3 regions of the Brevibacillus sp. Leaf182 genome follow, and region 2 is predicted to be linked to each of the others. Evidence: riboswitches for the same ligand, from Rfam matches in the RefSeq annotation. Region 2 holds a riboswitch; each other region holds the start of a gene.
What was found. Region 2 has a riboswitch for S-adenosylmethionine ahead of ASG16_RS04260 (BMP family lipoprotein). Riboswitches for the same ligand answer to the same signal wherever they lie in the genome.

Region 1: it holds a riboswitch for S-adenosylmethionine, as region 2 does, so the genes downstream of both, ASG16_RS16680 (pyridoxal phosphate-dependent aminotransferase) here and ASG16_RS04260 (BMP family lipoprotein) in region 2, are expected to answer to the same signal.
Region 3: it holds a riboswitch for S-adenosylmethionine, as region 2 does, so the genes downstream of both, ASG16_RS08325 (2,3-diketo-5-methylthiopentyl-1-phosphate enolase) here and ASG16_RS04260 (BMP family lipoprotein) in region 2, are expected to answer to the same signal.

The regions. Positions count from the first base shown of each region.
Region 1 is NZ_LMPN02000024.1:74,139-83,932, reverse strand. It holds gene ASG16_RS16715 (ThiF family adenylyltransferase) at 1-227, opposite strand, end outside; gene ASG16_RS16710 (molybdenum cofactor biosynthesis protein) at 232-939, opposite strand; gene ASG16_RS16705 (SPL family radical SAM protein) at 1,043-1,861, opposite strand; gene ASG16_RS16700 (2OG-Fe(II) oxygenase) at 1,873-2,586, opposite strand; gene ASG16_RS16695 (methylated-DNA--[protein]-cysteine S-methyltransferase) at 2,579-3,118, opposite strand; gene moaC (cyclic pyranopterin monophosphate synthase MoaC) at 3,291-3,773, shown strand; gene ASG16_RS16685 (MFS transporter) at 3,777-5,033, shown strand; SAM riboswitch class I at 5,094-5,208, shown strand; gene ASG16_RS16680 (pyridoxal phosphate-dependent aminotransferase) at 5,293-6,474, shown strand; gene ASG16_RS16675 (hypothetical protein) at 6,629-7,099, shown strand; gene ASG16_RS16670 (aminotransferase-like domain-containing protein) at 7,295-8,503, shown strand; gene ASG16_RS16665 (alpha/beta fold hydrolase) at 8,559-9,377, opposite strand; gene ASG16_RS16660 (family 1 encapsulin nanocompartment shell protein) at 9,521-9,794, opposite strand, start outside.
Region 2 is NZ_LMPN02000015.1:287,405-297,198, forward strand. It holds gene ASG16_RS04245 (ABC transporter permease) at 1-488, opposite strand, end outside; gene ASG16_RS04250 (ABC transporter permease) at 475-1,545, opposite strand; gene ASG16_RS04255 (ABC transporter ATP-binding protein) at 1,520-3,049, opposite strand; gene ASG16_RS04260 (BMP family lipoprotein) at 3,172-4,200, opposite strand; SAM riboswitch class I at 4,401-4,523, opposite strand; gene ASG16_RS04265 (methyl-accepting chemotaxis protein) at 4,678-6,153, opposite strand; gene ASG16_RS04270 (PdaC/RsiV family protein) at 6,309-6,926, shown strand; gene ASG16_RS04275 (MarR family winged helix-turn-helix transcriptional regulator) at 7,133-7,546, shown strand; partial or broken gene ASG16_RS04280 (FAD-dependent oxidoreductase) at 7,766-7,984, opposite strand; gene ASG16_RS04290 (hypothetical protein) at 8,570-9,649, opposite strand.
Region 3 is NZ_LMPN02000018.1:108,528-118,321, forward strand. It holds gene ASG16_RS08295 (ABC transporter ATP-binding protein) at 1-1,191, opposite strand, end outside; gene ASG16_RS08300 (GNAT family N-acetyltransferase) at 1,328-1,903, opposite strand; gene mtnA (S-methyl-5-thioribose-1-phosphate isomerase) at 2,002-3,042, opposite strand; gene mtnK (S-methyl-5-thioribose kinase) at 3,039-4,268, opposite strand; SAM riboswitch class I at 4,404-4,549, opposite strand; gene ASG16_RS08315 (anti-sigma factor) at 4,646-5,821, opposite strand; gene ASG16_RS08320 (sigma-70 family RNA polymerase sigma factor) at 5,821-6,297, opposite strand; SAM riboswitch class I at 6,470-6,646, shown strand; gene ASG16_RS08325 (2,3-diketo-5-methylthiopentyl-1-phosphate enolase) at 6,728-7,942, shown strand; gene ASG16_RS08330 (2-hydroxy-3-keto-5-methylthiopentenyl-1-phosphate phosphatase) at 7,939-8,607, shown strand; gene ASG16_RS08335 (methylthioribulose 1-phosphate dehydratase) at 8,611-9,267, shown strand; gene mtnD (acireductone dioxygenase) at 9,281-9,793, shown strand.

The DNA of each region.
Region 1 (9,794 bases), on a different contig from region 2:
GCTGCATCGGATTCGTCGTAGAGCATCTGACGCTGTAAGTTGCTCGGCTCGACGAAGTCGCGGTCAATGATGCGGACAAAACCTACACCAGCACGGACCATATGATTGGAAAGAACGGTTCCGAGCGCTCCCATGCCGACGATCGCTACACGGCTTTGCCCGAGCTTTTCTTGTCCACTGCGCCCGATTGGATGAAACAATATCTGACGGGAATAGCGAGTATCCAAGGCGTTACTCCACCTTTCCTTCTGGCATCGCAAGCGGATTCCATGGTCCTTGCTGATGTCCCTTCCATTCGCTGCCATCTTCCCACATTTCTTTTTTCCAAATGGGGACGATCTGTTTGAGTCGCTCGATGGCATAACGGCCTGCTTCAAACGATTCATTGCGATGCGCTGTTGCAACGGCACAAACAACCGCAATCTCTTCCACAGCCAAATGACCGATACGATGGTGCATCGCGACTTGCGCTCCCGGCCAGCGTTCCTCGATCTCTGCTGCGACTTGCTTCATTTTTTCAACAGCCATAGGGGCATAAGCTTCATAGGACAAATACACGGTGCGCTGACCATGGGTAAATTCCCGAACAGTTCCGACAAAAGTAAGGATTGCGCCTGCATGCGGGTTGCTCACCAGACGAACGAGCTTGTCCGCGGAAATCGGCTCCTCGGTAATGGCAAAGCGCGGGTCTTCTTCTCCGCCGCTTACAGGAGGTAAGAGGGCAATCTCGTCGTCGGCTGAAATGACCTGATTTTTCGCTGCATATTCATGATTGATGGAGACAAAGCAACTGCCTAAAAGCGCAGAGAGCGCAGGATATTCTTTTTCCACTGCTTGCAGAAGATCGCTTACGGTCGCGCCTTCAGATAGGGTCAACTGTACTTCCCGGGCATTCGCACGTTCAGCGAGTCCGGCAAATAACAAGATCGTAATGGTCAAGACAATTCCTCATTTCCCTGGATGATACTACTCTCTAGGCTAGACGATATCATAAACCGATCAAAGTTGCCAATGAATGGGGTGTTACAATCAGCCGTTACTTCTAAGGGGCGAAGCCTTCCTGACTCAAATAGATCTGATCCGGGGGAAAAACACGTAATAGCCGATCATAGACGATTCGATAGGCGGAAGGATCATACCATTGTTCCAATCCAAGCTTTTCATAGAGTACGGGTATGCCGTTTCTTTTCGTTCGTTTACCGCCGCTGCCATCTCCCATATAAAAATCGTCGACACAGACACGTGTGACCAAGGAGCGCAAAATCTCCGGGAATGACTCACTACTAGGCAAAACAGGGGCAATTGTTGCTTGTGTAGGGATGCCTGCTTCCGCCAAATGCTGGAGTGTTTTGAGCCGCGCTTGAATGGGGGGAGCCTGTGGGCTAAAGTGCCTGCGAATCTCCTCCAAATCGGTCTCGACAGTCATGCTGACGCGGACGCGATCCCCCAGCAGGAGCAACAAATCGGCATCCCGCCAAACCAAGGGGCTTCTCGTCTGCACCAGCAAAAAATCGGGTGGATTCTCTACCATGACTTCGAGTAAAGACCTCGTTACCTTTTCCGTTTGTTCGACTGGCTGATAAGGGTCTGTACTCGAAGACATGAAGATGGTCACCTTTCCTTTTTTCTTTGCCCGCAGTAGCTCCTTGCGTAATAAGTCGGCAGCTTGCTGCTTAATGTCAACCCACGTGCCCCATTGCTCGTTGCGAAACAAAGAGACAGGCATTTGCCGAACATAGCAATAGGAGCAGGCGAAAGAACAGCCCGTATACGGATTCAGCGAGTGGGTGTAATCCGCAAGAAATCCGCTTCCTTTATTGAGGAGGGTTTTCGGCATTTTATAGGAAAGGATGCTTTTCATATTGGCGTTCCTCACTTTGCATCATGAAAAATAATTCCGAGGCTGTAGCGCGTGCCCGAGGTAATCGTGCTGACACCGTGACGCAGCGTGTTTTTATAGTAGCCTCGCGTTCCCTGCACAGGACGATAGGATGTCGGGAAAATCAGGCCAGCGCCTTGCTCCAAGGTTATCACATGTCCCCGGCTCTGCGCGCGCGGCCGTTGCTCCATCAGCAGAAATTCTCCGCCCCTGTAGTCCTTCTCCTTTTGATTCAAGGCAAAAACCACTTGAAACGGGAAGAACACCTCGCCGTACATATCCTGGTGTAGACAATTGTAGCCGCCCGTTTCGTATTTCAAAATCAAGGGAGTGGAGCGTAGCTGACCCTGATCGTGACATTGCGCCAAAAATTCAGGGAGGGTAGCAGGATAGATAGCTTCGCGTCCAAGCATTTCCAGCCACCGATTCGCAGTCTGCGCAAGCATCGGATAAAAGCCTTCGCGAAGCTCCTGCAAGAGCGAGGGAAGGGGCGCCTGATAATAACGATACTCCCCTTCTCCGAAACGGTACCGTGCCATCTGGATCGTATTGCGAAAAAGGTCATCCTGTCCATACGTAGCGATTAATTCTTCGCACGCATCCGCGCTTATTAAGGAAGGAAAAGCAGCATACCCTTGTTCGTCCAACTCCTGTTGTATGGAATGCCAGTCAAGTGCAGCGATCCTTTCTGTCACCAATTTAGCCATGCTTCACACTCCGATTCGTTTTTTTCTCCAAATCAAGCAGAGTTGTCTTCATGGGCAGTCCTCCGCGATAGCCTGTCAGTGAACCGTTTTTACCGACGACGCGGTGGCAAGGGATTGTAATGAGAACGGGATTGGCACCGATTGCGGCGCCGACAGCACGAACAGCAGCAGGCTTTTCAACTATGTTCGCAATGTCGGTGTACGATGCCGTTTGACCATATGGGATTTGGCGTAGTGCCTCCCAGACAGCGAGCTGAAAAGGCGTTCCAGACAGGTCGCAATCCATGGAAAAATGCTCGCGCGTTCCCTGCAAATATTCCATCAGTTCTGTTGCAAAAGGCTTTAGCCATGGATCGTCTTGCACCAATGCACTTTGTGGGCGATGCTTTTTAACCCACGCTTCCAATTCGGAAAAAGGCTGGTTGACCGAGCCAACATAACAAAGCCCGGCAGCCGTGGCAGCTAAATAAATGGTCCAATCACCATGCACAAGCATTGACCAACGTATCGTTTGATCCTTCATCGTTTCCATTTCCATACGCCTCCTTTGAGCTGTGTACGCACAGTATACCTCCAGCATTTGCTCTTCGTACGTTTTAAGGAGTGGATGAGCAAGATAACGAAACAATGTCGTCTACATTCCCATTGCTTTTATCCAGCGGCGGGAGTAAGGTAGGAGGAGATAGAGGAGGAACGATACTCGTATGACTGATCAATTAACACATTTTAATGAACAAAATCGAGCGCGGATGGTAGACGTGTCTGAGAAGGACGTCACAAAACGGGTGGCTGTAGCCGAGAGCCAAATCAGCATGAAACCCGAAACCCTCGCCCGAATCCGCGAAGGTCGAATCGAAAAGGGCGATGTACTCGCCGTAGCGCAGGTAGCAGGTGTCATGGCTGCCAAAAAGACGTGGGAAATCATCCCGATGTGTCATCCGCTGCCATTGACTGGCATCGACATACAGTTTGCTTTTGTAGATGAAACGACGCTTGCGATTACAGGAACCGTGAAGACGACAGGGAAAACAGGCGTCGAGATGGAGGCGTTGACCGCTGTCAGCGTAGCGGCTTTGACGGTGTATGACATGTGCAAAGCCATGGATAAAGAAATGATAATCGGTCCGACCAGTTTGCAATCCAAAACAGGCGGAAAAAGCGGCGATTTCCATCGGGGAGAGAAGTAAGGCATGAGGCAAAAGTGGGAATCCTATCCAAGCAGCATTCGTTTATTGGCGATTGCTGCCGTCATTTTTTCTACTGGAATGGCGTGTATTTGGCCGCTAGTCACGATCTATATTCACAACCATCTCGGAAAGCCGCTGACTGTAGCCGGCTTCTTGTTGCTTTTAAATCAAGGCGCATTCCTGATCGGGAGTATTGTCGGCGGGATGATGTTTGACCGCTGGGGCAAAATGCGCACCATCATTGTCGGTTCCATCGGCGTTATTCTGATATCGATCGGCTTAGGTGTTACACAAGATTTTACGATTTATGTTGCGTTGCTTCTGCTGAATGGACTTTTTTACGGAACACTTTCCCCTGTGATGAATGCACTGGCCGTCGTGTTATGGCCGGACGGAGGACGGAAAGGAATTAATCTGATTTATGTCTCCCTCAATGTGGGGGTAGCTGCCGGTTCTGCGTTGGGCGGCTTCTTGGCAAGTGTGTCATTTGCCTGGACGTTTTTCGGTAATGCCATTTCACAAGTGATCGTTCTCGCCATGTTCATGCTCATTTTACCGCGTCAGTTAAAAATGGTGGAACAACAAAGCCGAAACTCGACGACTGGACAAAGCATGTCTGAGCAAGCAACTGGTGATGTGCTGCGACAACCACAGCAAGAGTCAAAGGTGGTATGGGGGGCTCTGCTGCTATTATGCGGGGGGCTATTAATTAGCTGGATTGTCTATGTACAGTGGACGACGGTGCTGTCGACTTACATGCAATCCCTGGGCATTACACTCCGTCAATACAGTCTGTTGTGGACGCTGAATGGTGGTTTGATCCTGTTCGGTCAGCCGTTGATTGCGTGGGTCATTCGACGCTTTGCCCGTACGCTAAAAGCTCAAATGCTCTTGGGTGCTTATATTTTTGCCTTGTCGATGCTGATTTTGTCTCAATCAACGGCTTATGCAGGCTTTGTGGCAGGCATGTTCATCATGACGCTGGGAGAAATGCTCGTGTGGCCAGCGGTGCCGGCTGTTGCTGCACAGTTTACGCCAGAGGGACGAGAAGGCTTCATTCAAGGGCTGATAGCAGGGACTGGATCAGCTGGACGGATGCTCGGACCATTGCTTGGCGCATTCATTTTCCAATCGATTCATGCGCAGGGACTATTGTTCGTGATGGCAGGCTTGTCGTTGGTGTCTGTCGCATTCTTTGCCTTCCACACCTCTTTTCAAAAAAGAAGGCATCAAGTACCCGTACAGAATCAAGTATCTTGACACGGTATACGTGCTCAAGTAGTATGATATAGACGAAAAAACAGTATATTCCGTGTGTTTGACTTATTCAGAGAGGTGGAGGGACTGGCCCTATGAAGCCCGGCAGCGGATCTGTTCCATGTGATGGACAGATGCTGTGCCAATTCCAGCAGGATTTTTTCCTGACAGATAAGGACGTGACCAAGCTGATCTCCCCCTTTTTCTGTATGGAAAAAGGGGGTTTTACTGTATTGGGCCCCAAGAAAGGAATGGAAGAAAGATGCGCATTCAACCCTCCGACATGATTGATCGACTCCCTACCCAGTTTTTTGCGACCCTGGTTGCAAAAGTAAACAAGGTCATTGCGCAAGGCCATGACGTCATTAACCTGGGGCAGGGCAATCCCGATTTGCCGACTCCGCCGCACATTATTGAAGAATTACAGGCACAAGCGGCACAACCACTCCATCACAAATATCCGCCTTTTCAGGGACGTGTGGAACTGAAGCAGGCAGTGGCTCATTGGTATAAGCAAGAATTTGATGTGGACCTCGATCCGGAGGAAGAAGTAGCGATATTGTTCGGCAGCAAAACCGGACTCGTAGAGATTTGCCAAGTACTCATGAACGCAGGCGATGTTGCACTGGTTCCGGACCCAGGCTATCCGGATTATTGGTCGGGGGTTGCTGTCGTAAACGGACGGATGGCCATGATGCCGCTGAAGGCGGAAAATGACTTTTTGCCAGACTACAGCCAGCTCTCCCAAGCTGATTTGGATCGAGCGAAACTGATGTTTCTCAACTATCCGAACAATCCAACAGCAGTCAACGCACCACTTGAGTTTTATGAGGAGACCATTCGTTTTGCGCGAAAACATGAAATCGTCGTCTGCCACGACTTTGCCTACGGGGCGATCAGCTATGACGGGAAAAAGCCAGTCAGCTTCATGCAGGTTCCTGGAGCAAAAGAAGTGGGCGTAGAATTCTATACCTTGTCTAAAACGTACAACATGGCAGGCTGGCGTGTTGGTGCCATGGTAGGGAATCGCGAGCTGGTACGTCTGATCAATCTCATTCAGGACCATTACTTCGTCAGTCTGTTCGGAGCGGTACAGATGGCGGCAGCCAAAGCGATGACGGAGTCGCAGCAGTGCGTTCGCGACCTCGTCGCTGTCTACGAAAGCCGCCGCAATGCCTTGTACTCCAATCTGCATCGGATTGGCTGGCAGGCTCCACCATCACAAGGTTCGTTTTTTGCTTGGCTTCCTGTTCCAAGCGGCTTCACATCCGTGGAGTTCTCTGACCTGCTTTTGGAAAAAGCGCATGTTGTCGTAGCGCCGGGAAATGGCTTTGGTCCGACAGGTGAGGGCTATGTGAGAGCGGCTTTGTTATCCAGTGAAGATCGTCTCGCAGAAGCGGTCCAACGGATTGAGCAGTTAGGGTTATTTACGAAAACCAAATAAAAGCGAGGCAAATTGGCCACACTACCATATAAATGGAGTGTGGCTTTTTTCTTCTAGAATAAAAATCATTCTCATTATTGACAGATAATGATTTTCATTATACGATGTCATTGTTGTTAATGATAATTAGTCTCAGCGAGAGCGGGAGGGTACCATGCGCTATCAGATTAACGGTTACACGGATATGTATACGGTGATCTCCAACGAGCGGAAAATCGGCGGAGCCATTGAAGCAAGCCAGATTCGCTTGCGGACGGGAGAAGTTTACGCCAATGCTGTTCTCACTCGGTTGGAAATGTCAGGTGCGCATTTTTGCTCGATCGGATTTGTAACAGAAGAAGGCAAAAGACTGATTGTCCATGTGAATGATATCAGCATGATCGCTGATGCTCGTCACGTTAACGTTTGTGAGCTGACGAACGAATGCATGAGAGTGGAGAAGTCCGCAGAGAGACTGAAGCGATTGAAGCGTCTCTGTGAACTGAATGAAGGAAGCTGTACGCCGACCTTCCAGGAAGAGGCATTGCTGTTGGCAAGCGATATTGGTATGGAAGAAGCGTCCGCGCATGTAGACCTCTCTTTCCTCCCACACACAGAGAAACCACGTGTGTTCCGAATCGCCTAGGATGATATAGCCCATACATATGGACCCCTTTTCGTTTGATACGAAGAGGGGTTTTTTGCATGAAGTGTGTCAAGACTAACGATTGAACAACCGCTCGACATAGTCAAAACCTATCTGCTCATAGCTAGCAAGGATTGGACTTACGCTGTTGACAGTGATAAAACAAGGATAAGCAAAATCAAGGGGGAACGGAACATGGAGTACTCATTTTCAAAATCTGTCGAAGCACTATCCTCCTCGGCTGTCCGGGAAATCTTGAAGCTGACCCAAGGCAATCAAGTGCTCTCGCTCGCAGGTGGACTGCCAGCAGAGGATTCTTTTCCAATCGCAGAGATGCGTGAAGCGTTCAACCGCGCATTCGAACAAGGAGCAAAAGCTCTTCAGTACGGATTGACTGATGGATACTTGCCGCTTCGTGAGTGGATTGCATCTCGCATGAAGCAAAAGCATATGAACGTCGGTGCAGATAATATGATCATCACTACGGGCTCTCAGCAAGCAGTAGACTTGTTGTGCCGTGTATATTTAGACGAAGGGGATGTCGTTCTCGTAGAAAACCCTACTTATTTGGCAGCCGTTCAGTTGTTCCAATTCCGGGGGATCAAAGCGATTCCCGTAGACGGTGATGCCGATGGGATGAATCTGGACGATCTGGCGAAAAAAATAGCTCAGTATCGTCCGAAAATGGTGTACGTCATTCCAACCTTTGCCAATCCGACAGGAAAGGTATGGAGCCTCGAACGCCGTCTCGGATTGCTTCGTCAATGTAAGGCCCAAAACATTCTCATTCTGGAAGACGATCCATATGGAGAGATCCAATTCGATGGGGAAGCACCGTACCGCTCGATTTTCTCACTGGATGAGCATCCGACTGATTCCTGTGTGGTGTACACCAGTACCTTTTCCAAAATTGTCGCGCCAGGCTTGCGTACCGGATGGGCCATTGGAGATACACGCGTGATTCAAATGATGGTGAAGGCGAAGCAAGCTGTTGATTTGCAGTCGAGCACAATCGATCAGTACGCTTTGTATGAGCTGTTGTCCCGCTTTGATCTGGAGAGTCACATTGAGAAAATCCGCGAGTCCTACAAGGCGCGCATGGAATGGATGCATGAGCTCTTGGTTGCGCAAAACTGGGAGGGTGTACAGTGGGAAAAACCAAGGGGCGGGATGTTCCTCTGGGTGAATCTTCCTGAGCACGTTGATGCAGAGAAGCTGCTGGCCCGCTCCGTACAGGAAGGCGTGGCATTCGTACCAGGAAAGCCGTTTTATGCAGCAGAGCCGCAATTCAATACGATGCGCTTGAACTATACACTTCTAAACCGGGAAGACACAGAGCTTGCGATTTCACGACTGGGCAAAGCATTCCATGCCTACAGCGAATCTCTAGTGACAAATGTTTAATGGAAGAAAAAAGACAACCATTCTCATGGAGCTGGTTGTCTTTTTTCATGCATGTTTACAAGGAGAGCTCTCTTTGAGCCCGATCCAGCCATTCATTCACAAGCTCTGTAAACAGAAGTGGCTGCTCAATCTGCAAGTTGTGTCCGGCACAGTCGAGTGCGGCAAATGAAGAGCGGGGATAGCCTTCGATGATATCCCAAATATCGCGATAGCCGACGGAATGATCTTGTTTGCCCACAACAAAAAGACTCGGGTGGGGGAAGGGGGCTGTATCCAATGGGAAGGACACGCCGTATGACTGTCTGATTTTACTGAGGAAAGAAGGGTCGGACAGCATGTAGCCGTCGACAATCTCTTTTTTATAGCGGTTCCACGTATACTCGGTAGCTACTACCGCCATCGACTCAAACTCCACTCGTTCCGCCTCACTCAACTGCTCCCAGAGAGAAGGCTCCTTTACTAAGAGGGGTTTATCCGGCAGTGTGCGTATCTGTTTATCAGGAATGATGTTCGGGCAGATGAAAAGGGCGCCCTTCACTTGATCCCGGCGCTTCTCGATAACCGCTCGTGCAAGATATCCGCCGTATGATTCACCTGCAAGGAAAAAGGGCTCCCCTGGAATGAGTTGATCGATGAACGCGAGGACAACCTCTAGAATATCGTCCGTGGTGTGGATATGTTCGTAGTTTTCCGTTTGTCCCATTCCAGGCAGGTCTATGTAAAGTCGTCGGTATCCCGGACGTTTCTCAAAAATTGGCTCCAGACAACCTGTCATACAACGGTGATCTAGTGAAAAACCGTGAATCATCACGACAGGAAAACCGCTTCCGATCTCCTCGTAATAAAGGTTGACGCCATTGACCTCGCATCTCATAAAAAGCCCCCCAACGACATTTGTGTCAGATTGTTTTGAAAGTTTGGAACGTACGTTCTTATTATAAGTGATCTGTTACATATTTCAAGGACGAAAAAACACACCCATAACGAGATTCGTTAATGGGTGTGTCAAGGAGCTTCCTATTCTTCTGTTTCTTCCAAGGTGCAAATGGCGCTTGGACGCTTGATGCGCAATACAACGCACTCATATACACGGAACAGACTGTTCATTTGCTCGTCTCCGAGGAATGCGGAGTCGAAGTCTTCTGCAATCGCCAGGTCGAGATTATGGCGGCCAGTCGCTACCAATACGCCGGAACGGCCTTTAATGGTAGGAGATTGGAAGACACCATCTGTAACGAGATTGCGAACATGCTCGATCTCAAGCACGTTGGTGCCTTTGTGCACGCGGTGC
Region 2 (9,794 bases):
ACATACAACAGAATGGCAGCCAAAAACGCAAAATACACGAGCGGCGAATGACCAGAGACAATGCCTCCGATGACCGGAATATCGTGAATGAAAGGAATCTCGACGGTTGGCAAGCCAGCCATATCCTTATCGTAAAAGGCCCCTTTGACACCGAAAATCGCCCGCAGTGCAAATGTCGTCAATCCCAACGCGAGAAAGTTAATCGCCACACCGACGACGATTTCATTCGCCCTAAGCTTGATCGTCATGTACGCGAATAAGAGCGAAAAGACAACGCTGACCAGCGCTGCAATCAAAACGGCCAGAAAGAGATTCCCGGTAAAATGATTACCGACAATCGCGGAAAAGGCACCGACCAGTACCAATCCCTCCAGGCCAACATTAAAAATTCCGACACGTGCGCAGAGCGCTCCACCCAAAGCTGCCAACAAGATTGGCGTGACCATCCGAATGGTAGAACTGAGGAGGGACCAATCAAAGAGCTCCATGCGATTCCCCTCCTTTTGCCTTCCGCTTTTTCCACCAATCGTAGCTGAACTTGGCAGAGATGAACAAAATCAATACGGCTTGTATAACACTTGCCAGCTCCAGCGGCACATCCGTATTGCGCTCTACCCCCATGGCTCCTGTCTGAAAAGCAGCAAGCAGAATCGAAGTCACAATGATGCCAAGTGGGTGCGAGTTCGCAAGCAGAGCTGCCATCAGGCCCGTCCAGGCGAAGCCCGGTACAGTCAGCGCCCCGTCCACAAAACGATAGTGCGCCCCCATTACCTCGACGGTTCCCGCCAAGCCAGCCAGTCCACCACTGGCAAACATCCCGGTCAGCATCACCCGAATGCGATTAATTCCTCCGTATTGAGCAAACAGCGAGTTTTGACCCAGCATCTTTACTTCATAACCAAAAGGCGTAAAACGAAGTACCCAGAACAACAGCAGCGCTGCAACGATCGCAAACAAAAACCCTGCATGCACGCTCATCCCGGCAAACAGCTTCGGAAGCCAAGCGCTTTTCTCTAGCATGACGGTCTGCGCCAGTGCCGCAGAACCCGAGCGATCCCGGAATGGCTCCGTCACGAGATAGCTCGCAAACAATACCGCGATGTAGTTGAAAAGCAACGTAGAGATGAGCAACGGAATACGAAAGCGGGCTTCCATAAAGCCCGGCAGCAACGCCCAGAACCCGCCGACCGCCATTCCTGCGAACATACCCGCCACAATTTTGATCATTCCCGGCGCTGGCAAGTAGATCGAAACTAATGCAGCACTGACGGCACCCAGCACCATTTGCCCTTCCGCCCCCAGGTTGAATACCCCTGCCCGAAATGCAAGGGAAAGACCCAAGGCAATCAGCATGATAGGCGTGGCTCTCGCTAATGTAGATGTAAAGAAATAAAAACTGCCAAAGGCCCCTTTCCACATTTCCTGGTAGGTGCCCAAGATCGATTCGCCAACTGCAGCAATGACCAGCGCCCCGGTCAACAAACCGATGACGACAGCCAATAACGGCTGAACCAATGACTTAGATAGCTCTTTGATTGCTGCCATGAATGCTTCCTCCCGCCATGATCACGCTGATTTTTTCTTCGGTTGCCTCCAGGCGTGAAAGCTCTCCAGCGATTCGCCCTTTATACATGACCAAAATCCTGTCAGACAAGGCGAGAATTTCGGACAACTCGGAGGAGACGAGCAAGATCCCGTCTCCCTGATTGCGCTTTTCGATCAGCGCCTGATGGATGTACTCCATGGCACCGATATCCACCCCGCGCGTAGGCTCAGCCGCAATCAAAAACGGGGTTTCGTGTCCCAGCTCCCTTGCTACGATCAGCTTTTGCAAGTTTCCACCTGACAGATTCCCAGCCAGCTCCTGCAATTGTCGGGAGCCAGTCTTGATGGCGAACTGCTCTACCCAGCCTTTTACGACTTGGCGGAATTTCTCCCGCAAAACGACGCCACGGCGGTTGTAAGCAGACTTTCGCTGATAGCCCATCAACGCATTTTCCTCGACGCTTGAGAGTTTGGCAGTTCCCCACAGGTAGCGATCCTCCGGAATATGCGCCAAGCCCGCATCCCGAATAGTGGCAACTGATTTGTTCGTCACGTTCTTGCCGCCTAATCGCACCGTGCCCTCCTGTGCCGCTCGCAAGCCGCTGATCGCTTGCAGCAGCTCCGATTGTCCATTCCCGGACACACCTGCGATTCCTACGATTTCCCCGTGGTGCACGGTAAAGCTGACTTGATCGAGCAGAGTCTGCTTTTCTCGAACCGAGAGATTCTCCACCTGCAACAAGGGGCCTTTATCCAGAGGAAGTCGCTCAGCTAACTCCTGCAATTCACGTCCGACCATCAGTCTGGCTAAATCGTCCGCGTTGGTTTCTGTACGGGAAACCGTTCCTGTCACTTTGCCCCCGCGCAGTACTGTAATACGATCAGCTACCTCCATGACTTCCTGCAACTTATGTGTAATCAAAATGACGCTCTTGCCGCTCTTTGCCAGGTTTCGAATCGTTTGCAGCAGGTCGCGTACCTCCAGTGGGGTAAGGACAGCAGTCGGCTCGTCCAGCACGATAATATCCGCTCCCTGATACAGGACCTTCAGAATTTCGACCCGTTGCTGTTCCCCAATCGAGCAATTCGCTACCTTAGCCTGCGGATGAATCGGAATGCGATACTGCTCACTCAGCGCCCGCACCTTGTCCTCCGCGTCCTTTCTTTTGAAAAAACCCGCTTGCTTCGGCTCGTATCCGATCACGATATTTTCAGTCACACTGAATTCTCCGAAGAGCATAAAGTGCTGGTGAACCATCCCGATCCCTTTTCGAATCGCATCCTCTGGTCCGCGAAAAACGACTGGCTTACCGTTTAACACGATCTCTCCCGACGTCGGCTGCTCCATCCCGTACAGCATCCGCATCAGTGTCGTTTTGCCCGCTCCATTTTCCCCGACAATCGCGTGGACTTCTCCTGCTGCCAGTGAGAACGACACCTTGTCGTTGGCGGTAAAATCTCCGTACTTCTTGGTCATGGCCCTCATTTCCAAGCGATCGGTCATTCCCACTCCCTCATTTCTGTACGTCCTTTTATGAAAATGGAAGACCGACTACACAGCCGTAGTCGGTCACATCCATCACTGTGCACAAGCTATAAATAAACGTTCAGCACCGAGCTACCTTTTTAAAACTGGTCTGGTACTTTGCGAGTGCCCGCTACAATCTCATCGCTGATCGCTTTCACTTTATCCACCACTTCTTGTCCAATAAAAGCATGCAAAGGCGTTTTGCTTTCGTGCGTTACATAGGTTACACCAACACCTTTTTCCTTCAGGCCGTACGCAACAACACCTGGTTTGAATGTTCCTTCTACAAAGGTCTTCACGGTTTCATAAGCTGCCGCGTCAGTCCCTTTCAATTGGGACAGAACAATATGCTCTGGATCAATCGTCGTACGGTCAACGTCCTGACCTGCTGTGAAGAAGCCTTTTTCCTTCGCTGCCTCGAAAACGCCAAGGTCGCCTACTGCTGCTGCACCGTTAATGAAGTCAGCGCCTTTGGAAGCTTGGAGCAAAGCCAATTCCTTCGCTTTTGCCGGGTCAGTGAAGCTACCTACATAGTTGACCATCAGCTCTGCTTTTGGATTCGTCGCTTTCAAGCCCTCTTCGAAGCCAACTGTCCATTTTTTCAACTGCGGGATATCAAGAGCGACAACCATGCCCACTTTGTTCGTTTTCGTTGCCAGACCTGCTGCTGCTCCCACCAGGTAAGCCGCTTCCTGCTCACGGAAGGTAACACTGCGAACGTTTGGCAAATCCACTACAGTATCAATAATCGCAAAATTACGGTCAGGATTTTCGGTAGCTACTTTTTTCAATGCATCCTCTGATGTAAAGGAAGAAGTGATGATCAAATCATAATTTTCTGCAACAGCCACGCGCAAATTCTCTTCAATCGCTCCATGGTCCGTAGATTCAATCGTTTTCACTTCTGCACCCAGCTCTTGTGCGGCTTTCTTCGCACCCTCATCCATTTGTTGGAAGAACGGATTCACACCGATTTTCTCGGGCAAAATCAAGGCAATTCGCTTTTTGGCTGCGCCCTCTTGTCCTGCTGCTTGTCCCCCTGGCTGATCAGCAGGTGCGCTTGTGCCAGTCGAGCACCCTGTTGCCAATACTGCGAATGTCGTTAATGCGAGCAATAGCTTCTTCATGATGTATCTCTCCCTATCCGAACTTTACGTTTTTCTTTATCCTATTAGGTAATGTACGGCTTTTTACCCATTTTTTCAATACCATTTACGAATATTCTCTTATAAAATTAATTCATCGTTCGTATATTCCCCCTCGTCTTTAACAAATACAACAAAAAAACTCTCCCCGGAGGAAGAGTTTGCGTACGTAGCCATTCTCTTCCTCATCTGTCAAAACCATGGTACAGGTTTTGCAGGAATTGGCACCTTTCTGTTCATGCATAGACATGATCAGTGGTTGCCGGGCATCATCGGGCCAGTCCCTCCGCCGCTCTTGATAAGGTAGGTGAATATATTTAGTTACAATGGAATTCATTCTAGCAGAACGGTTCAAAAATGCAATTCTTTTTTCTCAATTCCAAACACTTCTAAAAGTACATCGAAGTTTAAAAAGTCGTCTTTTTAGCACCGAGAAATTGGCGAGAACCACGGCCCCTACTATTTTACGTGAAAGGTTTGCTGGAGACGATGAGACAACGTATTCAACTCGCCCAGCTCTTCCGTAATCTCACGCACTTTTTGATGCTGGTTTTCTGCTGTCGCAAACAGCTCTTCCAAGTTCGCTACGGATTCCTCGGTTACCGCTGTAATGGTCGACATCTCGATGGCAACTTCACCGGAACGCACTTTTACCCGGTCCATGCTGGAGCTTACTTGATCAGCCGCTTCCAGGAAGGCCATCATCCCCGCACGCACTGCTTCGATGGAGGCCACTGTTTTCACGGCCAGCTCTTGGCCTTTTGCAACAGACGTTTCCCCATTGCTCATATGCTGCACCGCATTCTCACTTTCCTGATGGAGAGATTTCAAAATGTCGGTAATTTCCTGCGTAGCTGTCGCGCTTTGTTCCGCCAGCTTGCGTACCTCATCCGCGACAACAGCAAATCCACGTCCATGCTCGCCTGCACGCGCCGATTCAATCGCTGCATTCAGCGCCAAGAGATTCGTTTGTGTCGCGATCTGATTAATCGCGCCGACAATTTCCTCTACGCGATTCGCCTGCCGATTGAGCTGGTGAATCGTAGAGGCTGCTACATTGACTGCCTGCACAATTTGCTCCATCTGCAAGGACAGCTCGTTCATCATCTGAACACTATCTATCAGACGACGGTTGTTTTGTTGCGATTCCGTTTTCATTGCATTGGTCTGTGTTGTGACTGCCTCGATTTCCTGGTCGATGGATTGAACCTCTTCTTCGATCTTCACCGTAGAATTCGCCTGCGATTCCATACCGACGGCGACTTCCTTGAAGGCTACCATCATTTCATCTGTATTGCGCTTCGTACCTTCCGCATGCTCATGAACATGATCGCTTGTACGATCCAGTTGCTCCGTCATTTCCTTGATGTTCAAAAGCATTTCTTCCAGACGGCGCTCCTTCTCTTCCGCTTCCTGCCTTGCGTCGTGCGCTTTTTGCAGGGAGGCTTGTCCGGCGAGACACAGATACGTGACGGCTCCCATCATCATGAGAATCGCTACGATCCGCACACCCAGATTAAGCTCGGAAAAATCACCGTTGAAAATCTCGTACGTTCCCGTATAAAACCCGACAACCGTGACGACGATTTGGGCAATTCCCGCTGTTACTACCAGCTTCCAGTCCAAATAGGCTGCCAAAAAGCCCATGACGATGAAGGCGAGGAACGAAACCTCTTGATAAGTGGTAAAGTGATCGAATGAAATCGCATAAAACATGAGTCCGATTGCTACCAGATAACGAATCACATGACTATCTTTGCGAATGAAATAATACGGCGAAACAATTAAAGTGACCAGCAATCCCAAGGACGTCACTTTCCAGAAGTTCACATCCATTTGGTAGGCAATGAGTCCCGCCATCCATAAATGATTCCATAGGATGAAAATCATAAAGCCTTCTTTGTCAGTCAAGGTATTGCGAATCAATTGAATCATAATTGCCCCCCTTTTTCCTATTACTTATGTATCGGATTCTTTCCCCATTATATAGCCAAACCTTTGCCAAATTTGTGAAAAAAGTGAGAACAGCCAAAAACAATTTCGAATAGGCTATTACACAACTCACACGTACAGGAGGCAACCGGAGAAAAGTGGAACTCAATCAATTGCCAGCTACTGTGCTGACACGGACGATTAGCCGTCCGAACACCACGATTTACTATCCCCAATTGGCAGGCTTATCCAATCAGCAAGCAGAAAAAGAGATCAACCGGGCGATTTCTCAAACGGTTCAAGGCTTAATTCACGAGCAGCAACGAGTCCAGGTGCCGGGAAATACAGAAATGCAAGGAAGCTACGAGATCAAGACAAACGAACGCGGTATTTTCAGCGTCGTGTTGAGCAACTACGCCTACACACCGCAAATGGCTCACGGCATGACCTTCCTCGGGTCGATCACCGCAGATATCCAAACAGGCAAGCTGTATACGCTGCGGGAATTGTTCAAGCCAGGAAGCGATTACGTCAAGGTGATTTCTGAAAACATCAAGCGTCAAATCAAAGAAAGAAACATCCCCACACTCAATGGCTTTACTTCAATTAAGCCCGATCAAGATTATTACCTCGCAGACAAAGCACTGGTCATCTACTTCCAGTTATACGAAATTACGCCCTATTACGTCGGTTTCCCCATGTTCCCCATTTCCGTCTATGAACTGGAGCCGCTCATCAATGAAAAAGGACCATTGAGCATCTTGTCCGCAGATTAGTGCACTGTACCACCGTAGTTTTCATCCAGGTGAGTGTCTTCTTCCATGACACTCGCCTGATTCTATTTGTGTCAGAAAATCCATTATTTCGTCATCGAATAAACGTTTACTTATATGTCCGGAACTGCTAGTATGTTATTGTACATATTTACTTAAGCAATAAAGCGTACGATATATCGAACCAGCTTTCCTGGAGGTATATACTCATGCAATATTATGGTCATCGAATTAGCCAAACCGCAAGAATATTCAGTAAATCGTTAAATGGGACGATGGCTCCCATGGGATTATACAGTTCGCAATGGGGTATTATCCTTTGCTTGCATTATCGAGAATCGCTCACACAGGTTCAATTGAGCAACTACCTGAATGTAGAAGCGCCGACGATTACCCGGACACTTACCCGATTGGAAGAGATGGGCTGGATTATTCGCTCAGAGGGTGATGACAAGCGTGAGCGCTATGTGTCCTTGTCCCCGCAAGCAGTCGAACGGTTCCCGGAATGGCTGGAGGCTGCCAAAGAGCAAGAAGAACTGGCACTCCGCGGCCTCGACGAAGCAGAACTCGCTATCTTTAACCGCGTATTGAAGAAAATGAACGATAATTTACAACCGTCGTAACAAGTAAAAATGACTTCACCCAAAAGCAGTTCGGTGAAGTCATTTTTTGTTAGCCATTCTTCCTTGTGCTATGAATAATGGGGTCGAGCTCTCTTGGTTGTCTGTAGAAGCAGGCCTGCTCCGGTTCCACCTGTCCTGATACGGTTTCGTCATGGAAAAAGGCTCCCCACCAAGCACAAGCGTGCCCGGCAAGAAGCCTCTATGTCATAATCGTATTCGTTATTGCATGCGTTTCGCGATATTGCGAGCCATCCAGACCCCAGCAGCTCCGGCCTGGGCCAGACCACGCGTAATTCCGGCACCATCCCCGCCACAGAACAATCCCTTAATTTCTGTTTCGAATTCCTCAGTCAGTTTTGGACGAGCCGAGTAGAATTTCGCTTCCACTCCGTAGAATAATGTATGCTCGGAAGCGATTCCCGGCGTTACCTTGTCCAGTAACATCTGCTACTCAATTTTTCGTATTCATCCGGCCAATATTGGTCTTGTAAGGGTTCCCGTTGTTGCAAAAGATTGTCGGATGCAGGAGAAGTCATTTATTAATTTCAATGTTATTTCCGGTCTTTTGAGGACGAATAAGACGCACTATCTCATCGCTCAACCAAAACAGGAAAGAATTGAATAGTGCATATTTCCAAAATGGCTCAGAGTATTCAATAAACGAAGCGAGATCAATCTTATCATTTTGATGTGAGAATAGTAAAAATAAGGGAATAAATAGAAATGGGGTCAATACTAAAAAGGTTACTATAATCTGAAAAATGCATGATACGATCCAACGCGTACTCTTCAAATTTTCTGTGAGAGTATCCGATAATAATGATACAGGAGTTGAAACTACGAGGAATATTGTAACAACAACTAAACCATAAATAAATGCATAGAATACTGGATATTCTATATTCTTTAAAACAAATAAAATTATCGAAACAAAAGAGGAAATTAATAAGACGATGTACTTTATTTTCATATCTTTATTCCTCATCTATAGAATAAGCAGGGAGAGAACTCCCCTTATAGAATTTAATTTCCAATATCAAAAAAATTATCTAATGGAGGAAATAGCATATTAAAATCCACATGTACAGACCCATACTTTAGCTCCCAATTATTACTACTAGGCGTAATTATAAAGAATTCATGGCTAGGGGCGAAATCGTTTCCTCCAGTAATTCTATAACCACCTCCAAAAAATTTAGCATGGTAATAATAATCAATATCTGGTCCTGGTACTAGTGCATTGGGCGCGGCATGATCAAATACATACTCTACTTCTCCCTTTTTTGTGTCAACTAATGGTTCATATCTAAATTTTATATTTCTATCACTGGCTGTAGCTACCTTTACCAATTTGTAATTTGCATCATATCCTGTAGTGGGGTGAACGTCTATTTTTGTAATTCCAACAGTTGCTCCCGTACCATCAACGGAACAAAATATACATACTCGTAATTCAGCATGTGTACGATAACGATCGTCTTCAGCATCAAAGCTTCTATTTTTCCCATCTCCCCCGAAGTATGCATAGTTATAGTCAGGAAATGGATTAGGTACATAATCTTCTGGAATAAATGTTCTATATCTTAGTTGCCATTTCTTTGGAGCTGGTTTTGGGTTAGCAAACGCTTCGGTATCATTCAAATCTATCTCTCTCATGATGGTCAAAGTTTGATAAAAGCTATCTTCATTAATTAGTTTTTGATCAAACCCACTTTCTTTCATTTCCTGAAGCTTTGCATTCTTTGCGTCCTCGCTCATCAGTCTTTTAGAAACTATTTTATATACATATTTTTCTCCAGCATTTATCTGTTCATCTACCACTTTGCTCTCATTAGTTTCTTCTAAAAATTCTTCATCGCGATATATTCGATAGGTCTCCACACCATCGATATCTGGCCAATCAATCACTATCATTTTGTCGCTAGTTACCGTATCAATCTGCACGTTAGAAAGGGGATTTTCTTGCATTTTTTCTAGAGTGCCCTTTGATAACTTAGACATTAATTCCGTCTTTTTCTTAGGAAGAGTCATTGTTTTAACGTTAACTTGATCAATAATTTCTCCCTCTTCATCAAGTGCCTTAATAACATAGTGATACGGCATGGAGTCCTCTAAATTATCATGCTGATAGCTAACCTCTTCTCCCTCATAAATTAGTTCATCTCTTAAGAATAATTGGTAACTATCCCCAATATTATTCCAGGAGAGTTTGATTCGGTTTTCAGATGAAATAATAGGATCAAGCTCT
Region 3 (9,794 bases), on a different contig from region 2:
CCCGATAAACAGAGCTTGTTCCTTCATCTGATATTGATGCAATAAGGCACGGCATAGCGTCGACTTACCACTTCCTGTCCGTCCGACAATCCCAAGCGTCTCTCCTTCGCCCAAACGAAACGAGATGTCGGTGAGTGCCGGCTTGTCAGTGCCCGGATACGTAAAAGAAAAATGGCGTGCTTCTACAGTATTGGCGATTTGGCTCGTGACCGGATTCGCTGCCTCCGTCACATCTGGCTGCTCCACCATTAGTTCTGTGAAACGCTTGTGGGAAGCACCACCGCGTTGCAACACATTGACCAGCCACCCAAAAGCGAACATCGGCCAAATTAAAAGACCCAAGTATAAATTGAACGCAACCAAATCCCCTAAGGAGATGGCGCTGGTGAACACCAAATACGTCCCATAGCCCAGCCCGATCAAAAAGCTGAAGCCAATAATAATCCCGATCGTCGGCTCGAACAGGGCGTCGATCCGCGAAACACTCACATTTCGCTCCAACGTTTTTTCACTGACCCGGCGATACGCCTCGATATCGGCCTTTTCCTGTACAAACGCTCTCAATACCCGAACGCCTGACACAGATTGTTGGACATGATCATTCATCTCTCCGAATGCTTCCTGCGCCAAGTAAAAGCGCTCATGCAGCAACCTTCCATAGTACGCCGTTGACCAAGCCAAAAACGGCATCGGGATCAGCGCAGCCAGCGTCAGCTTCCAATCAATCGCGGTCACCATGACGCCCAGCGTTAACACGGTCATGAACAGCGCATCGACAAGCGTAAGCACCCCTGTACTGGCCGTTTGTTCAATGGCAGGAATGTCGTTGGTAGCGACGGCCATCAGATCGCCACTGCGTTTGCGATGAAAAAACGACGGGGTCATTCTCGTCAAATGGGCAAACAGTCGCTCACGCAACGTCCTCTCCAGTATCAAAGCTCCTCCATTTAACAAGTACCGCCAGAGAAACCGCAATCCATACAAGCTAACACCCAAAATGAGCAAGATGACCACTGTTAGCGTCAAGTCAGCGTCCGTCAGGGAACTGTTGCGAATCGAATCTACCGTGTCGCCAATTAATTTCGGCGGCCAAAGCATGAGCACATCGATGATAAACAGCACAGCGATTCCAATGACGTACCGTTTCCAATAGGCACGGAAAAACCAAGATAATTGCCGAAGTGTCTGCATGTATTTCACCTCTATTTTTTTCAAGCCTAACAGCACGACTAAAAAAGGGCTTGCGAATCACACGCAGCCCTCTTGATCTGTCTTCACCATCGTAATTTACAGAATTTTCATTGTCAATCGAAGTATACAGTTCAATCTAAGATTTTTTATCGGTTTTCCAGTCGAGCCATTCTTCTTTTAGCAGGCTGTAAGTGGCATGATCCACGTAATGATCGTAAAGAAATTCATTCCTACGCAGTATCCCTTCCAGTTGAAACCCTAATCGTTCCGGAATCGATCTGCTCTTAAAGTTTTCCGTAGCAGCCTGAATCGTTACTTTTTCCAAATCCCATGACCCGAAGATCAATACGTCCAAGTAAGTCGCCACTGCTTCTGTCATCAAGCCCTTGCCCTGAAATTGCGCACCCAGCCAATAGCCAATGGACGTCTTTTTGTTAATCCAATCCACCGTATGTACACCGACTGTACCAGCCAGACGTCCTTGGTACCAAATACCGTAGTTGATGCCGCGATTATCGTTGTACTGGTTGATTGTCGCTTGGATGAATTGGCGCGAATCCTCTACCTTCTTCGTATAATTCAGCCACGGCAGCCATTCCATAAGGTTCTCCCGGTTCGAATCCGTAAGCAAAAATAACTCCTCAGCATCAGCTAATTCCAATTGTTTCAAGTACGTATCTTCATTGATGGCTATCCGTTGAACCGGTTGCATACGAATCTCCCCTTTTCTTGGCTATTTTACTGGAAAACACCAAAATGAGCAAAAAGCGCCCGCCAGTAACAACAGGGCGAACGCTTAAAATAGTTCTTTTATTTTTTGCTATTGCCGATCTCTTCTGGTTTGAAAATGCCTGTCTCCGTGACGATCGCTGTAATGTACTTCGCAGGCGTTACATCGAACGCAGGATTGTACACCTTGATATCGTCTGGAGCTACCTGTTTGCCCAAGCCATGGGTAATTTCCTCGGCTGGACGCTCTTCAATCGGAATATCTGCGCCTGTCGCTGTCTCCAGATCAACAGAGGACAACGGAGCTGCCACGTAAAAAGGAATGCCGTGAGCTTTTGCCAATACCGCTACCCCATAGGTACCGATCTTGTTGGCGACATCGCCATTCGCTGCTACGCGGTCTGTACCCACGATGACAGCCTCTATTTTCCCTTGGGACATAACCATCGCGGCCATGTTGTCGCAGATCAGCGTCACATCAATCCCTGCTTGCTGCAATTCAAATGCAGTGAGACGAGCGCCTTGCAGGACAGGACGGGTTTCGTCCGCGTACACCTTCAGGTTCCAGCCGCGTTCCTTTGCCAAATAAAAGGGAGCGGTAGCCGTACCGTACGCTGCTGTAGCCAATGCCCCTGGATTACAGTGCGTGAGAATTCCCATACCGTCATGCAACAGTGTGAGCAGATGCTCTCCGATCGTCCGGCATACTTCAGCGTCTTCCTTTTGAATCGCCAGTGCTTCATCAAGCACTGCCGTCTTCAAATCTGCAATCGACCCACCGCTTTCTTTTTCAACACGAGCTTTGATGCGATCCAATGCCCAGAACAGATTCACGGCTGTCGGACGGGAAGAGCCCAGGTAGTCTGCCTGCCGGTTCAGTTCCTGCCAAAACTCGTCGTAGTTACTCGCTTCACTGTCACGAATCCCAAGGTAGAGTCCGTAAGCCGCCGCCATGCCAATCGCTGGTGCGCCACGCACTTCCAAACGACGGATGGAACCCCATACTTGCTCGGAGGTAGTCAAGTTCAAATAGATCGTTTCTACTGGCAGACGCGTCTGGTCAAGCAAGACCAATGCGTCATTCTCCCACTTAACAGGTGCCAATTGGGTGCTGGTTGTCATACTGTAGTAGCCTCCTGATAGTAACGTTCGGTCACAGTGCGTACGATGTCCGTGATATCTGTCGATTCGTCTATGTTGCCGCGACCAAGAATCAGCGCTTCTCCAATCGAGAGAGCCAGACGCTCTGCTTCTGCGCGAGTCCGGTCGTCTTCAATGGCATTCAGGTCCGCTACACCTGCCAAGCCGATGACACGACGCAAGATTTTGCATCCGGCATAGCCTGCTGTATCCTGAATCAAGCGCTTCACGTAGCTTTGCCACAGTCCTTCGACATGGGCGCTGCGCTCTTTGGCGTGCTTGTGCCAGAGCTGAACGAATTGCGAAACGAATTCATTCCAGACATCCTCGACCGTTTCCAGTAAGTATTCGCGGTACGCTTCCCGTTCTCCTTGATCTTTTTGCAGACCGTGCTGTCCTGCGTAGTTGAGCAGCAGATTGGCTATAATCGCCCCAATGTCAAAGCCGATTGGGCCGTAGTAAGCGAACTCTGGATCGATTGCCTTCAGGCTGTTTTCCGTGATGAAAATACTTCCGGTATGCAAGTCACCATGCAGCAGCGCTTCTGCGCGCGTAAGGAAATCGTATTTCAGCTTGGCGATTTCCAGCTTCAGCGGCCTGTTGCTCCAGATCGCCTCGACTTCGCGGCGGATCAACGGGTTGAAGTCGTTGGTAGGCGCATTTTCATATGGATCGGTAAAGACGAGGTCTTCTGTGATTTTGCATAATTCTGGATTTATGAATGTTCCGACTAGCGCTTTTTTATCGTATGGATGTGCGCCCAGATCGGATGTGAAAAACAACGTTTGCGCGAGAAAACGGCCAATTTGCTTTGCGAATAGTGGGTACCGCTTTCCTTCGATCAGACCTTTACGCATGATGATGTGGTCCCCGACGTTTTCCATGACAGTCAACGCAAGCTCCCCGTCGAAGTGATACACCTGCGGCACCAAGTCTGGAACGTATTTGTGCTGAATGCGGAGTGCCTCGCTCTCGATGCGAGCCCGATCAATCGTAAGCGGCCAGGATTCTCCCACGACGCGGGCAAAAGGCAGTGCTTGCTTGACAATGACGCTCTTACCGGTTGCCGGCTCCTGAATGTCAAAAACCAGATTGAGGTTGCCATCCCCGATTTCGCGGCTGGTCAGCTCGGCTCCTTCGCTAAAAAGACCCGGTATTCCTTTTACGTACTCCACTGCTTCCTGTTCAGTCAATGCGCGATATGCCATGATTCCAAAACTCCCCTCTACGTATTTTTCCTCTATCTCTACTTGTTTTGTTTGAGTACCTGGAGCAATAAAAAGACCTCTTTTCCCGAAGAAAAGAGGTCGCTGTCGTCACGTGTAAGAACCGTGTTGATGTCCCCCTTATCTTCCAGACCACTTTTGTTTCTGCAGGAATTAGCACCGTGCATGTCGCCTGTCAATCAGTCGCTTCCTCGCGTCTGAATGGCGTCATGTCGGTTGCCGGGTATCATCGGGCCAGTCCCTCCACCTTCTCTGGATAAGGTATCCAAAACGTATTCGGTTTTTGATTTAGTTTGAATCATACAACCAACGCTTCCACGATGTCAACACCCTTTTGTGCAAAAATTCGCACCTTGCTATCAGTAGCTGTATTGTGTTCCGGATGCCGCAGGTCGCTCCCAATTCCACCAGTCTACCTTGCCAAGAAACGCTGCTGTTATCGACTTTTCGGACTTGAGCTTCAGTAGTTCTTTCGTAGGTCCAGTGAGGACGGCTCCGTAGATTCGCACTCCGTTTTGCTGCATGTAGTTGTATCGCTCTGCTATCTGTAGATCTCTGCCAAAGAGTAAGGATTTTCCGATATCGCGAGCCAGTTCTTCTTGCTCTGACAAATACCTCATCTCCTCCAGATAGTTTGCGATTACCTTGTCCCCATCCCCTTTTTCATATGCACCACCGTAATCCATTTCCCGCTGGGCAAATCCCCATACTTCCCCGGAACCAAACAGCACATCTCCGGCATCACTTTCAGCTTGCTTGAGCTCTACTCCTGTATCTACCGCAAACCAAACTGTATCTTGTCCAGAAGAGGTAACATGGCGGGTAACCAGTTTATAGTACTCGTCATACGTCAAAAAGTGATCAAAAGAAATCGCAAGCTGCGAAACGGTACCCTCGGGCAGCTTCTCCATCGTCGTCCAGGCAGCCGAAGTGAGAGACATGGTATCCTCCGTTTCCCCCTCTGTCGGATAACGGAAAAACAGCTTTTGCTCCCTGACCCCGTCCGTCCATTGCGGCTTGGCTTTCACGTTCCATAGCACATTCGTACTCTCAAATCGGCCCGCGTTCTTTTCTTCTCCCCCAACCCGCTCGCGTAGCTCCATGCTGATGTTTCCGTACAGCAATCCGACCTGTGAACCACTACTCCCCACTCTCACACCTGGTTGAGTAAAATTGACCATCGACTTCGCAACGCGGAACAGATCTTCATGCATCAGTGACCCAACCCAGCCATTCAGAATCAGCAACACAACTCCGGCCAAAAAGGGAAGCCCTATGGTGAATCCTGCGTTGGACAACCGATTTTTCCATTTCCCCCGTCGAACAATCGCACGCTGTTTTTCAGCCGACAGTGTTTCAGGCTGTTTTGTTTTCACGTTGTCCTCTCTCGTTTCTTCCCCCAACAAAAGCCTCTCCAACCGCTGTGCGTATTCCTCGTCAGCGGCTATTTCCTCCTCGAATTGTTTTGAATCTTCTCCCGCCATTTCCCCACGCAAATAAGCAAGCAGTCTTTGCTCGCGATCATCCTTGTTCATCACCGGTTTTCCTCCCTCCACAACTGCCGCATCTTTTGTCGCCCCCGAAACAAGGAACGCTTGACGTCTGCCAGCTCGATTCCGAGTACCTCTGCCATTTCCGCGTAGGAAAACTGCATGGCAAACAACAAAATGACCTGTCTCTGCTTTTCCGGAAGTTGCTCCAAATAGTCATGGGCCACTTCCCACAGCTCTTTGTTCACGACATGCTCTGCCGGATCAACCACCGAATGATCACGTCGCTCTGGCAAGGCTTCCACAAAGGCGAATCGTTGTTTCGTCTTCTTGCGATAACCGTCCACGAAAGCGTGATAGGCCACCTTGAACAGCCAGGGCCGTACTTTTTCCCCACGGTAGTCGTCCAAGGAAGAGAAGGCGCGACAAAAGGTTTCCTGTGTCAAATCCTCTGCCAGTCTCTCATCTCGTGTCAGCCGGAAAAGATAGCGGTAAATATCGTTTACATGCAGCTGGTACACATCCTCCAGACCTACTTTCCCAAGCCGTTCACACCCCTTCCTCCCTTACCACGAAAGAATTGCCAAAAAGTTTCACCTTCGTCTTATTTTTCTAATAATCCGCTGCACATTCTCTGCAAAAACAAAGATTGACTCCTGACAATGAACGTCATATCATGGGGGAAACGAATAACTCTTATCGCGAGCTGGCTGAGGGACTGGCCCTATGATGCCCGGCAACCGGCGCTATACCATGAATCGTACGCTGATGATGCGTACCTTGGATAGCGAAACGGTGCTAATTCCAACGGATAAGAGTCGAGATCGAGCTTTTTTGGCTCCTCTCGGCTACTGACCCGAGAGATGAGACGAGACGCTTTCCTAGTCGACAACCGCCTCCCCGCTCAATGGGGAGGCTTTTTTAATTTATACAAGGAGGATTAGACGTACCATGAGTGAACAACGTATCCTCGTCACCTATCTCACACAAGCAAAAGACTTGAACAAGAAAGCGCAGGCCATTGCTGTCGGCATGACAGTCGGTTCCTGGACGGACCTGCCGCTTGCCAAGCAAGCTGAGTTAGCGCCGTATCTTGGTGAAGCCGTGAGCGCGACACCACTTGAGACACTGGAAAACGGAGAAACACGCGGTTTGATTACCGTCAGCTATCCGACTCGTAATTTTACAGCAGACATTCCATCCTTGTTGACCGGAATATTCGGCAAACTATCGATGGACGGCAAGATCAAGCTCGTCGACATCGCTTTTCCTGACTCGTTCCTTCAGGCTTTTCCTGGACCGAAGTTCGGCATTGACGGTCTGCGCGAACGTTTAGCAGCACATAACCGACCGCTCTTGATGAGCATTTTCAAATCGTGCCTGGGCCTTCCTTTCGACGACCTGAAAACGCAATTCCGGGCACAAGCCTTGGGCGGAGTCGATCTGGTGAAAGATGACGAAATCTTCTTTGCAGATGACCGTGCTCCTTTTATCGAAAGGATCAAAGCGTTCAAGCAGATCGCTCAGGAGACCGAAGCCGAAACAGGCAAGCCCGTCCTCTATGCAGCCAACCTGACTGGACCTGTACATGAGCTGAACGAAAAAGCGAAACGTGCGGTAGATGCGGGTGCTGACTGCCTCTTGTTCAATGTGCTGGCCTTTGGCTTCGATGCCCTGCACCGTTTGGCAGCCGATCCTGATGTACACGTACCGATCATGGCGCATCCAGCATTGGCAGGCGCTTACTATCCATCACCCGACTACGGTATCGCCACCCCGCTTCTGCTCGGAACGTTGATGCGTGTAGCTGGGGCAGATTTGGTGCTCTTCCCATCTCCATATGGCAATGTCGCCTTGGACAAAACAGAAGCGTTGCAGCTCGCCAAGCATTTGACTGACCCGCTGAATGGTGTACGCCGTTCCTTCCCGGTTCCATCTGCCGGTATTCATCCGGGACTGGTTCCACAGCTTTATAAAGACTTCGGTCTGGATCAAATCGTCAATGCAGGAGGCGGAATCCACGGTCATCCCGGTGGAGCAACCGCAGGAGCAAAAGCATTCGTTGCTGCGATTGAGGCAGTCACCGCTAACCGAACACTGGAAGAAGCCGCCGCTGATTCACAAGAACTGGCGATCGCCCTAGAAAAGTGGGGTGGCGCACGATGAGCAAGAAGCTCGTCCTGTTCTGCGATTTCGACGGAACGATTACCGAAAAAGACAACATTGTAGCGATTGTCCGCAAGTTTGCTCCCCCTGAGTGGGAAGCCTTGACGGAGCAAATCCTTTCGCAAAAAATAAGCGTTCAGGAAGGAGTTGGCAAGCTGTTCCAACTCTTGCCCTCTTCCTTGCGCCAGGACATTATCGATTTTATTGTCCATGAAGCGACGATTCGCCTGGGATTTGCTGAATTCGTGAGCTATTGTCGCGAAGAAGGCATCGAGCTGTTGATCACGAGTGGCGGCATCGACTTTTTCCTGGAGCCTATCCTGGCACCTTTTGATCTCTCCGATGTACCGATTTACTGCAATGGAAGTGATTTCAGCGGAGAGCGCATCACCATTACGTGGCCAAACGCTTGCGATGAACATTGCACGAACGGCTGCGGCATGTGCAAGACGACAATCATCCGCCGTTACGATCCAGCAACCCATTTCCGCATCGTCATCGGCGACTCTATCACGGATTTGGCTGGAGCCAAAATCGCTGACTATGTGATTGCCCGTTCCTTCCTCGCTGAAAAGGCGGAAGAGCTGCAATTGCCGCATAGCAAGTTTGCCACATTCCACGACGTGATTCGCATTTTACAGCAAGTCCAACAGGAGGTTGTCTAATTCATGACCGCAACACTCGAACAACGTCTGGATGCCTTTCGCCGTCTGGATGACGCCAAGCTGACATTTGCCCGCCGGGACTGGTTTCCCGGCACCAGTGGCAATCTCTCGATTAAGATACAAAACGATCCCTTGCAATTTGCCGTAACGGCAAGCGGTAAAGACAAAACCAAGCTGTCCCCTGAAGATTATCTGGTCGTGGATCAAGACTCGCGTCCGGTGGATGAAACTACGCTCAAGCCTTCCGCGGAAACGCTCATCCACGCCGTCGTCTACAAATCGTTCCCGAAGGCCGGTGCTTGCTTCCACGTCCATACCGTATGGAACAACCTCATTTCCGAGCTGTACTTTGGACAACGCGCTTTCTCCATTCAAGGACAAGAGCTGATCAAGGGACTCGGAATCTGGGAAGAAAACGCACGCATTACTGTTCCGATTGTTGAGAACTTTGCCGATATTCCGACCTTATCCGCCGAAATTGAAAAAGTGATCACACCAGAGGTTCCCGGCGTACTCATCCGTAACCACGGTATCTACACATGGGGCGGCAATGACTTCGAGGCCAAGCGCCACCTGGAGGCTTTTGAATTCCTATTCGAGTATCACGCCCGCTGGCTGCAATTGCGCCAAGCAGTCGTGTCCACTACAACCACCAATTAAGGAGGAATAAACGATGGCACAAATTCGTTTTCACGACAACAATGAGTACATCTCAGCACCCGAGGAAGTTGTCTCCTTCCTGGACACTCAAGAGATCATTTACGAAAAATGGGGCGTGGATCGCCTTGATCCGAAGCACCGTGATAACTACAGCCCGACTGACGAGGAAAAACAAGAGATTCTCGACACCTTCAAGCCGGAAATCGATGCGATCAGCCAACGTCGCGGTTATTTGACAGCGGACATTATCGTCCTCTCTGACAAAACGCCTAACCTCGACGAGCTGCTGGTGAAATTCAAGGGCGAGCATCACCACACCGACGATGAGTGCCGCTTTTGCGTTGATGGTCACGGCATTTTCGCCATCAAAGGCAAAGATGGTCGCTACTTCGACGTCGAGCTGGAGCCAGGCGATCTGATCTCCGTACCACCGAACTACCGCCACTACTTCACTCTGATGGACGACCGCAAAATCAAGGCGATTCGCCTGTTCGTCACTCCTGCAGGCTGGGAAGCGATCTATTAAT